2 regions of the Micromonospora sp. bgisy143 genome follow, and region 1 is predicted to be linked to the other one. Evidence: riboswitches for the same ligand, from Rfam matches in the RefSeq annotation. Region 1 holds a riboswitch; the other holds the start of a gene.
What was found. A riboswitch is a leader RNA that binds a small molecule or an ion and turns the genes downstream of it on or off. The one in region 1 is predicted to bind cyclic di-AMP.
Positions count from the first base shown of each region.

Region 1 (4,923 bases):
GCCCCGGCCGGTCCGCCCGGCCCGGCCGCCGCCACGATCGCGCGGGCCAGCGGATGTTCGCTGTCGGACTCCACACCGGCGGCGATCCGCAACGCCTCGTCGCGCCCCACGCCGGGGGCCGTCACCAGGTCGGTGACCGCGTGCTCGCCCCGGGTCAACGTGCCGGTCTTGTCGAACAGCACCGCGTCGACGGTCCGCATGCGCTCCAACGCGAGCCGGTCCTTGACCAGGATCCCGCTGCGCGCCGCCAGCGCCGTGGAGAGCGCGACGACGAGCGGGATGGCCAGACCGAGCGCGTGCGGGCAGGCGATCACCAGGACGGTGACGGTACGCACCACCGCCTCGTCGGGCTCACCGAGCGCGGTCCAGACCAGCAGGGTGAGCACGGCGGTACCGGTGGCCACGTAGAAGAGCGCGGCGGCGAACCGGTCGGCGAGCAGTTGGGCGCGTCCGCCGGAGCGCTGCGCCTGCGCGACCATGCGCTGGATGCCCGCGAGCGCGGTCTGGTCGCCCAGCGCCTCGACACGCACCCGGATCGCCGAATCGGTCGCGACGGTGCCGGCCACCACCCGATCCCCCGTCGACCGGGCGACCGGACGCGACTCGCCGGTGATCATCGATTCGTCCAGCTCCGCGTCGCCGTCGACGATCCGTCCGTCGGCCGGCACCCGGCCCCCGGGCCGGACCAGCACCACGTCGTCGACCCGCAGCCCGTCGAGCGGTACGCGCTCGACCTGCCCGGCCGCCGCCACCCGCTCGGCCTGGTCGGGCAGCAGCGCCGCGAGCGCCGCCAACGCACCCCGGGCCTGCCCGATGGCCCTCATCTCCTGCCAGTGCCCGAGCAGCATGATGGTGACCAGCGCCGCCAGCTCCCACCAGAAGTCCAGGTCGAAGGCGCCCAGGCTGGTCGCCAGCGATGCGGCGTACGCCACGGTGATCGCCATCGCGACCAGCAGCATCATGCCCGGGGCGCGGTCCCGGATCTCACGTACCGCGCCGACCAGGAACGGCCAGCCACCCCAGAGGAACACCACCGAACCGAGCAACGGCCCGACCCAGGAGCGAACGGGCACGTCCAGCCGGAGCCCGAGCCGGTCCACCACCAGGTGGCTCGTCAGCACCACCGGTACGGTGAGCACCAGGCAGACCCAGAACCGACGCCGGAACATGGCCGGGTCGTGCCCCGCGTGCTTGTCGTGCCCGGCGTGTTCGGCCTGTCCGGCGTGCTGTCGGTGGTCGGTGGGCGGCTCGGGCATGACTCCACCATCGCGCTCCGGCCGGGCGGTGTCAGCGGTTCGACTCCGGCGACACTCCGGCACGACCTGCGCCACTCCGGCGCACTGGTTAGCATCGTCCCGCGATGACCCACCGGATCCCGCCGCCGAGACCGGCGACGGCGCCGCCACGGCGCGACGCCGTACCGCACCGACCGGGTCGCCTCGTCACCCTCCGTGATCGCCGCGTCGTCAGGCGGCGAGCCGACGCGCCCGTCACGGCGTTCGTCCGGCGAAGCTGAACCGCTAGGCCCGCCGGCACGTACCCCGCACCGGATCGTTGGGAGTCTCGCATTGGGTTCCGACCACAGCCATTCCGCTCGACCCGCCCCGCCCCGGGTACGACGGATCCTCGTCGCGACGGTGGTGCCGCTCTTCGTGGCCACCGTCGTCGCCGCCGTGGTGCTGTGGCCGCGCGACGGCGCACCGACGAGCGGCGGTGCGACGGACGTGCCGCGCTACCACGGCACGGTGACCCGGGTGGTGACCGAACCGTGCCCGCCCTCGGCCAGCCCCGAGGGCGGGGCGGCCAGCGGGCCGTGCGGCACCGTGGACGTCCGCGTCGACGACGGTCCGAACGCCGGCGGGCAGGTGAGCACGCCCGTCCCCGCCGGGCCGGGAGCGCCGCGCGTCGAGGTGGGCGACGAGGTCGTCCTGGTCGAGCTGTCCGACCCGACCGATCCCGCCACCAGCACCTGGAACATCGCCGAGCACCAGCGCGGGACGCCGCTGGTGTGGCTCGTGGTGGTCTTCGCCGCCGCGATCGTCGCGTTCGGCCGGTGGCGGGGCCTCGCCGCGCTCGCCGGTCTGGCCGCCAGCTTCGCCATCCTGCTCACCTTCGTGTTGCCGGCCATCGGCGCCGGCCGGTCCCCGCTGCTGGTGGCCGTGGTCGGCGCGGCCCTGATCATGTTCGTGGTGCTCTACCTGACGCACGGGGTGACCGCGCAGACCTCCGTCGCGGTTCTCGGCACCCTGGGCAGCCTGGTGCTCACCGGCGTGCTCGCGACCATCGCCACGGCCGCCACCCAGCTCACCGGCTTCGGCAGCGAGGACGCCACCACGCTCTCGATGTTCCAGTCCGATGTGGACCTGCGCGGCCTGCTGCTCGCCGGGATCATCATCGGCTCACTCGGGGTACTCGACGACGTGACCGTCACCCAGGCCGCCACCGTCACCGAGCTGGCCAACGCCAACCCCGGGCTGGGTCGGCGACAGCTCTACCGGGCGGCCACCCGGGTCGGTCGGGCGCACATCGCCTCCACGGTCAACACCATCGTGCTGGCGTACGCGGGCGCGTCACTGCCGCTGCTGCTTCTGCTCACCGCCGACTCGCGTCCCATCGGGCAGATCCTGACCAGCGAGTTCCTGGCCCAGGAGATCGTCCGCAGCGCGGTCGCCACGCTCGGCCTGATCGCCGCCGTACCCCTCACCACCGGGCTGGCCGCGGTGGTGACCGCGGCCGGATCGACGACCCCGACCGACGCGGACGCCCCGGCGCCGCGCCCCCGCGCGGACCGCGCGGAGGCGCTGGCCGCTCTCAGTTCCCCGCCTGCGGGTCGGGCCGACGGGCCCGATCCGCAGCGGGAGGCAAACCCATCCACCGCCACCACTGGGTGGCCAGAGCCGAACAGGAGCACGGATACGGCATGGTGACACTCCTCAGCGTGACCGGATCGGGCACCCGCCCTGAGAACCGCGTCACTGGTCACTCAACGCCATGGCGAAATGACGCTTTTAGTCGGCATCAGGACGTAGCTCAGGCGGTGGACTCTCGGGTAACCTCGCTGCCGGTCACCGACGAAGGCGCGCAGCGGCGCCTGCGGTGCCACCGCCCAATCGCCAACCGGCGAGCCGGGGACCCAGGTACGTGGGGTGAATCCGCGACAGCGGTAGGGGCCACTTCCGCCCCGAACCCGTCAGCTAACCCGGTCGGCGGTCGACGGAAGGGAAGATTGTGACGGCACCCCTACGCCGCTGGTTGACGCCCGTGGTGGCCGTGCTCGCTGCGCTGACCGTGTTCGCCGGGCCCCTCCCGGCCCACGCCGCCCCGACGACCCCCACGCCGTCCGGGCACGAGGAGGCCGACGAGCCCAAGCTGATCACCGACGTGATCGAGCAGACCAACCGGGACTACGTGGCGGCCAAGTCCAAGTTGGACAAGTCGAAGAAGCGGCAGCTCGAACTGGCGGTGGAGGTCGAGCGGGCCAAGGCCGACCTGGCCGCGCTGGAGCCGCAGGTCGCGCAGATCGCCGCCCAGTCGTACCGGACCGGTCGGATCGGCGCGATGGCCATGCTGCTGGAGAGCGACGCCCCGGACTCGTTCGTCCAGCGGGCGGCGGCGCTCGACGAGATGAACATGGTCAACGGGAAGAAGCTCGCCGAGGTCAACGCGGTGAAGGCCCGCGCCGAGCAGGCCAAGCTGGCGCTCGACGCCGAGGTACGCGAGCAGCAGAAGCAGACCGCGCTGATGGCGAAGGACAAGCGCGACGCGGAGAAGTCACTCGCGCTGGTCGGCGGTCAGGGTTTCACCGGCGGCCTGGTGGACGCCACCTCGCCGGTCGCCCGGATCGGCCCGGGGCGCACCGCCGACGGCGACTGGAAGCCCCAGTCGTGCAGCGAGGACGACCCGACCACCTCCGGCTGCGTCACGCCGCGCACGCTGCACGCGTACAAGGAGGTCAAGCGGGCCGGCTTCAACCGGTTCGTGGGCTGCCACCGCAACGGTGGACCGTACGAGCACCCGAAGGGCCGCGCCTGTGACTGGTCGCTGCAGAAGAGCGGCTTCAGCCCGTGGCACAACAACGACACCCGGATGTACGGCAACAACGTCGCCGCGTTCCTCATCCGCAACGCCGACCGGCTCGGTATCTACTACGTGATCTGGAACCGGCAGATCTGGTTCCCGGCGACCGGCTGGAAGTCGTACAGCGGGCCGTCCAACCACACCGACCACGTACACATGTCGTTGCTCTGATCGACGCCCGCAGAGCGAGGGCCGTCCCGCGTCCGGCGGGGCGGCCCTCGACGCGTCAGGCGGCGGTGGTCGCCGCCGGGTCGTCCGAGGCGTCGCCGGCCGGTACCGGAGTCACCGGTCGCACCACTCCGGCGGCGAGCCGGTACGACATCCCCACCACCGCGCACCGCTCCTGCGCCACCGCGTCGGCCAACACGGGCGACTGCGCGAGCAGCGTCTCGACGGTCTGCGCGATGTGGATGTCGACGATCCCGTCGATGTCGTCCACGCCCTCGGCCGTGGCTCGCCGCAGGCTGGGCAGCACCGCGTCGACGACCGCCGGGAGGTGCCCCGGGGGCGCGATGCCGGTGGCCGCCGCCTCGCGGGCCGCCTGCACGGCGCCGCAGGAGTCGTGCCCGAGCACCACCACCAGCGGCGTACCGAGGACGGCCACCGCGTACTCCACGCTGCCCAGCACCTCCGACCCGGTGGTGTGCCCGGCCGTACGGACGACGAAGAGGTCACCCAGCCCTCGGTCGAAAATGATCTCGGCGGCCAGGCGGGAGTCGGAGCAGCCGACGATCACCGCGAAGGGGTGCTGCCCGTCCGCCACGGCGGCCCGGTGGCCGGCGTCCTGGTTGGGGTGGTGCGGCGCTCCGGCCACGAAGCGACGGTTGCCGGCGACCAGCTCGGCGT
Region 1 is NZ_JBYIRN010000001.1:357,365-362,287, forward strand. Features, by position in the region: gene AC3EN4_RS01700 (copper-translocating P-type ATPase) at 1-1,256, opposite strand, end outside; gene AC3EN4_RS01705 (YibE/F family protein) at 1,569-2,927, shown strand; cyclic di-AMP (ydaO/yuaA leader) riboswitch at 3,094-3,224, shown strand; gene AC3EN4_RS01710 (coiled-coil domain-containing protein) at 3,229-4,248, shown strand; gene AC3EN4_RS01715 (carbonic anhydrase) at 4,304-4,923, opposite strand, start outside.

Region 2 (4,923 bases), on a different contig from region 1:
CGCCGGTGTCGCGTCGACGACCCTCGCGCTGCTGCTCAGCACCGCCGCGGTGGGTGTCGTCCCGGCCGCTTCGGCCTTCTCCGCGGCGCCCGGCGGCACCTGCGCGGAGCCGGCCGACAGCCACGCCAACGCCCGGGCGAAGCCCGGCGCGGGGGCCAAGCACGAGCCGAACGAACTGACCGCCAAGCAGGTCCGCGAGCGGGACGCCGACCTCGCGGCGGCGTTGCGCGAGCGGGCCAACTACCGGGCCGGCGCCGGTGCCACGACGCTGGCAGCCACCGTCACCATCCCGGTGGTGGTGCACGTGATCCAGGAGAACAGCACCCGAGCCGGCGGCAACATCCCCGACTCGATGATCACCTCGCAGATCAGCGTGCTGAACCAGTCCTACGCCGGGTCGACCGGCGGCGCGGCCACCGCGTTCGCCTTCCGGCTCGACAAGATCAACCGGGTGACGAACCCCTCCTGGTACCCGATCGTCGAGGGCTCGTCCGCCGAGCGGTCGATGAAGTCGTCGCTGCGGGTGGGCGGCAAGAACACGCTCAACATCTACCTCGGCGAGTTGAGTGACGACCTGCTGGGCTGGGCGACCTTCCCGCAGCGAAACCTGAGCAGCATGGACGGCGTGGTCGTGCTGAGCGAGTCGCTGCCGGGTGGCACGGCCACCAACTACAACCAGGGCGACACCGGCACCCACGAGGTGGGCCACTGGCTGAACCTGTACCACACCTTCCAGGGCGGTTGCGGCGGCTCCGGCGACCAGGTAAGCGACACCCCGGCCGAGGCGTCCCCGGCGTACCAGTGCCCGACCGGGCGGAACACCTGCTCGGCGACCGGCCTGGACCCGATCACCAACTTCATGGACTACACCTACGACTCGTGCATGTACCAGTTCACCGCAGGTCAGGCGAGCCGCATGCTGACCGCGTGGAACGCGTACCGCGCGGCGTAGCTCTCCTCGCGTACACCAGGTGCCGGCTCTGTCACGACGGAGCCGGCACCGGCGTTTTTCTCCCCAGGGCCGTGGTCAGGCGGCCGTGCACTGGACGTCGCGGCTGCGACGGGTCGGGCGAGTCTGCGGTACGGCCGGAGGCGCGGTCGCCGCGGGTGGGGTGTGCGGATCGAGCCAGACCTGGACGGCCGGTCGCCCGACCGCGATGCCCAAGCCGTGCTGGTCGCGGCGGGTCAGCATCGCCACGTCGACGGTGAACTCGAACAACCGCCAGTCGACCCGCGGCTCCGCCCGGGCGCTCTGCGCCAGCCGGGCCACCCGGACCGGATCGGTGACCGGCCAGGCGTGGCCCGCCACGTACGCCTCGTCGTCGCTCTCCTCCGGGGGGAACGAGTGCAGCGCGTAACGGCCGTCGCGTTCGAGGTCGCGGCGCTTCGGCGAGTCGATGATGAAGCAGAACAGACCCTCGTCGGTGATGACCGGGGAGACCGGATGGACCCGGGGCCCACCGTCGGCACGGACCGTGGCCAGGTAGCCGAAGCCCGGCCCGTACTGCTGCAGGAGAACGCGGATGCCGTCGGCGAGGCGGGGCTCGTCGGCGGCGAAATCGGACCAGGAAGCCATGCGGGCATTCTATCGAACAAATGTACGAGGAGCGACCTCGACACGCTGGTCACCGCCCACCTCGCTATGGTGGTCCGATGCTGCTCTCCGACCGTGACCTGGTCTCCGAGATCAAGGCCGGCACGCTGGGCCTGGAGCCGTTCGAGCCCACCCTGGTCCAACCCTCCAGCATCGACGTACGACTCGACCGGCTGTTCCGGGTCTTCAACAACCACCTCTACACCCACATCGACCCGGCCATGCAGCAGGACGATCTGACCTCGGTGGTCGAGGTGCCCGACGGTGAGCCGTTCGTGCTGCACCCGGGGGAGTTCGTGCTCGCCTCGACGCTGGAGGTGATCTCGCTCGGCGACCAGCTCGCCGGCCGGCTGGAGGGCAAGAGCTCGCTGGGCCGCCTCGGCCTGCTCACCCACTCCACCGCCGGGTTCATCGACCCGGGCTTCTCCGGGCACGTCACGCTGGAACTGTCCAACGTGGCGAACCTGCCGATCACCCTCTGGCCGGGCATGAAGATCGGCCAGCTCTGCATCTTCCGGCTCTCGTCGCCGGCCGAGCACCCGTACGGCTCGGTGGTCTACGGGTCGCGTTACCAGGGTCAGCGGGGGCCGACGCCGAGTCGCTCCTGGCAGAACTGGCGCGCCTGGCCGACGCGCTAGGGACGACGAGGGCCCGCCGCGAGCGGATCGCGACGGGCCCTGACCGTGTCCCGCGTCGGTCAGCCGGGACGGCCGTAGCTGTGAATGGGCCCGTCGTCGACCTTCTTCATCTTGACGGGCACCCCGGCCTGGGAGGCGTGCACCACCCAGCCGTTGCCGACGTACATCCCGACGTGGTGGATGTCGCTGTAGTAGAAGACCAGGTCACCGGGGCGCAGGTCGCTCTTGCTGACGTTCTTGGTGACCCGGCTCTGGGCGGCGGCGTTGTGCGGCAGCGACACACCGGCCTTCGCCCACGCGGCCAGCATCAGCCCGGAGCAGTCGTACGAGTTCGGTCCCTCGGCGCCCCACACGTACGGCTTGCCGATCTGGGCGCAGGCGAACTTGACCGCGATACCGGCACCGCCACCCGGGTAGCTGGCCGGGCAGGGCGCCGGACGCAGCGGACCGCCGCCGCCGTTGCCGTACACCTTGAGGCGCAGCTTCTGCAGCCGGTCGATCTCCTCGTTGATCTGCTTCTTCTTCGCCGCCAACTGGGCCTCGGTGCGGGTCAGCTGGGCCACCATCTCGTCCAGCGGCGCCTTCTGCCGGGCCAGCTCATTGCGCAGGTCGGCGACCTGACGGACGTCCTCCTGCTGGTTGTGGGCGAACCGGTCGAGCATCTCGAGCTGACCGACGACCTCGCTGGGCGACCGGCTGCCGAGCATCGTGTTCACGGTCGACAGGTTCTCGCCCATGTAGGCGCGCACGGCCAGCGCGCTGACCTTGTCCATGGCGGCGTCGACCTGGCGCTCCAGCGGCGCGATACGGGCGGCGAGGGCGTCGGCCTGCTTGCGCTTGAGGGCCAGGTCGGTACGGGTGGCGTTGTGCCGCTCGATGATCGGTTCGAGCTTGTTCCAGTCGTCGTCGATCTGCTTTTCGATCTCGGCGACGGACGGGTCGGCGTGGGCCGCCGTGGCGCTGCCGGTCAGGACGACGGCGACGCCGACCAGGGCGGCGAGGGCGGTGGTGAAGCGGGACCAGCGTGGACGCGGCACGGTCGACGTCGGTTCGGCCGGAGCCGACCGTCCGGACGACGGCCGCGGGGCATGGGAGGCCACCGGGTTCCGTACTCCTTCTTCCTGACCGCCTACCGGGTTAGCTGACGGGTTCGGGCGGGAAGTGGGCGCCCTACCGCAGGAACTGCGGATTCACCCCGGGGAACGTGGGTCCCCGGCTCGCTCGCGAGCGACTCGGCGGTGTCGGTCCGTTACCGCCCGGGGTGGGCAGACCTGCTACCGGGCCGACGAATGACCAGAGTAGAGACGGCCGTTACCGATCCGCAACCCGTGCGGCCGTGACACTCCGTACCGAATCGCGCGTTCCATCGCGGTGATGTGAAGGTTTCTTTCCGCTGATTTTGATACATGGAAAGGTATTGACGCGGACTCCCCCGCAGCGCGAAGGTGACCGCAACCGACACCAGTTCATATGTAGGGGGTTCGATGAAACGTCCGACCCTGCTCGCCGTCGCGCTGCTCACCGCCACAGCGACCGTACCGCTACCCGCCGGACCGGCCGCCGCGGCACCCGCCGCCGACCGCCAGCAGCAGTACGCCGCCGCCGCGACCGAGTACGGCGTGCCGCTCGACGTGCTGCTCGGCGTCTCCTACCTGGAATCCCGGTGGGACAGCAACGCCGGCACCCCGAGCACCAGCGGCGGCTACGGCCCGATGCACCTGACCGACGCCCGTCACGTGGCCGCCCTACCCCGGCGCGGCCACCACGACGCTCCGGGAGAGGACCCGCGCGGCGACGACTCCCGTCGCGCTCTGACGCCCGCGCCCGCCACCGACGACGCGCCGCCCACCGCCGCGCTACAGACGCTGGACGCCGCCGCCGCGTTGACCGGCGCCACCGTCGAGGCGCTGCGCACCGACCCGACGACGAACATCCGGGGTGGGGCGGCGCTGCTGTCCGCGTACCAACGGGAGGTCGGCGCCCCGGTCGGCGTCGGCACCGACCCGGCCACCTGGTACGGCGCGGTGGCCCGCTACGCCGGCGCGGACAGCGCCGATGCCGCGGCGGCCTTCGCCGACGAGGTCTTCACCACGATCGGCGCCGGCGAGACGCGGGTTACCGACGACGGCCAGCGGGTCACGCTGCCGGCCCGGACGGTCCGCCCCGAACGGTCCTGGCTGGACCGGCTCGGGCTGCGGCGACTCGCCCGTCCGGACGGGCTGGAATGCCCCCGCACGGTGTCCTGTGAGTGGATCCCCGCCCCCTACGCGGCGTTCGGCGACGGCGACTACGGCAACCACGACCTCTCCGACCGACCCGGCCGGCAGAAGATCGAGTACATCGTCATCCACGACACCGAGGCGAGTTGGGCGACCACCCTGCAACTCGTTCAGGATCCGACCTACGTGAGTTGGCACTACTCGCTGCGGTCGGTGGACGGACAGATCGCCCAGCACGTCAGGACCAAGGACGTCGCCTGGCACGCCGGCAACTGGTACGTCAACGCCAAGTCGATCGGGCTGGAACACGAGGGCTTCGCCGCGCAGGGCACCTGGTACACGGAGGCGATGTACCGGACCTCGGCGAAGCTCGTCCGGCATCTCGCCCTGCGGCTGGGCATCCCACTGGACCGCCAGCACATCATCGGCCACGACAACGTGCCCGGCACCACGGCGGCGACGGTGCGCGGGA
Region 2 is NZ_JBYIRN010000008.1:79,771-84,693, forward strand. Features, by position in the region: gene AC3EN4_RS12650 (zinc metalloprotease) at 1-952, shown strand, start outside; gene AC3EN4_RS12655 (pyridoxamine 5'-phosphate oxidase family protein) at 1,028-1,576, opposite strand; gene dcd (dCTP deaminase) at 1,654-2,232, shown strand; gene AC3EN4_RS12665 (C40 family peptidase) at 2,292-3,269, opposite strand; cyclic di-AMP (ydaO/yuaA leader) riboswitch at 3,345-3,480, opposite strand; gene AC3EN4_RS12670 (N-acetylmuramoyl-L-alanine amidase) at 3,717-4,923, shown strand, end outside.
Region 2: another riboswitch for cyclic di-AMP. It lies ahead of AC3EN4_RS12665 (C40 family peptidase); the one in region 1 lies ahead of AC3EN4_RS01710 (coiled-coil domain-containing protein).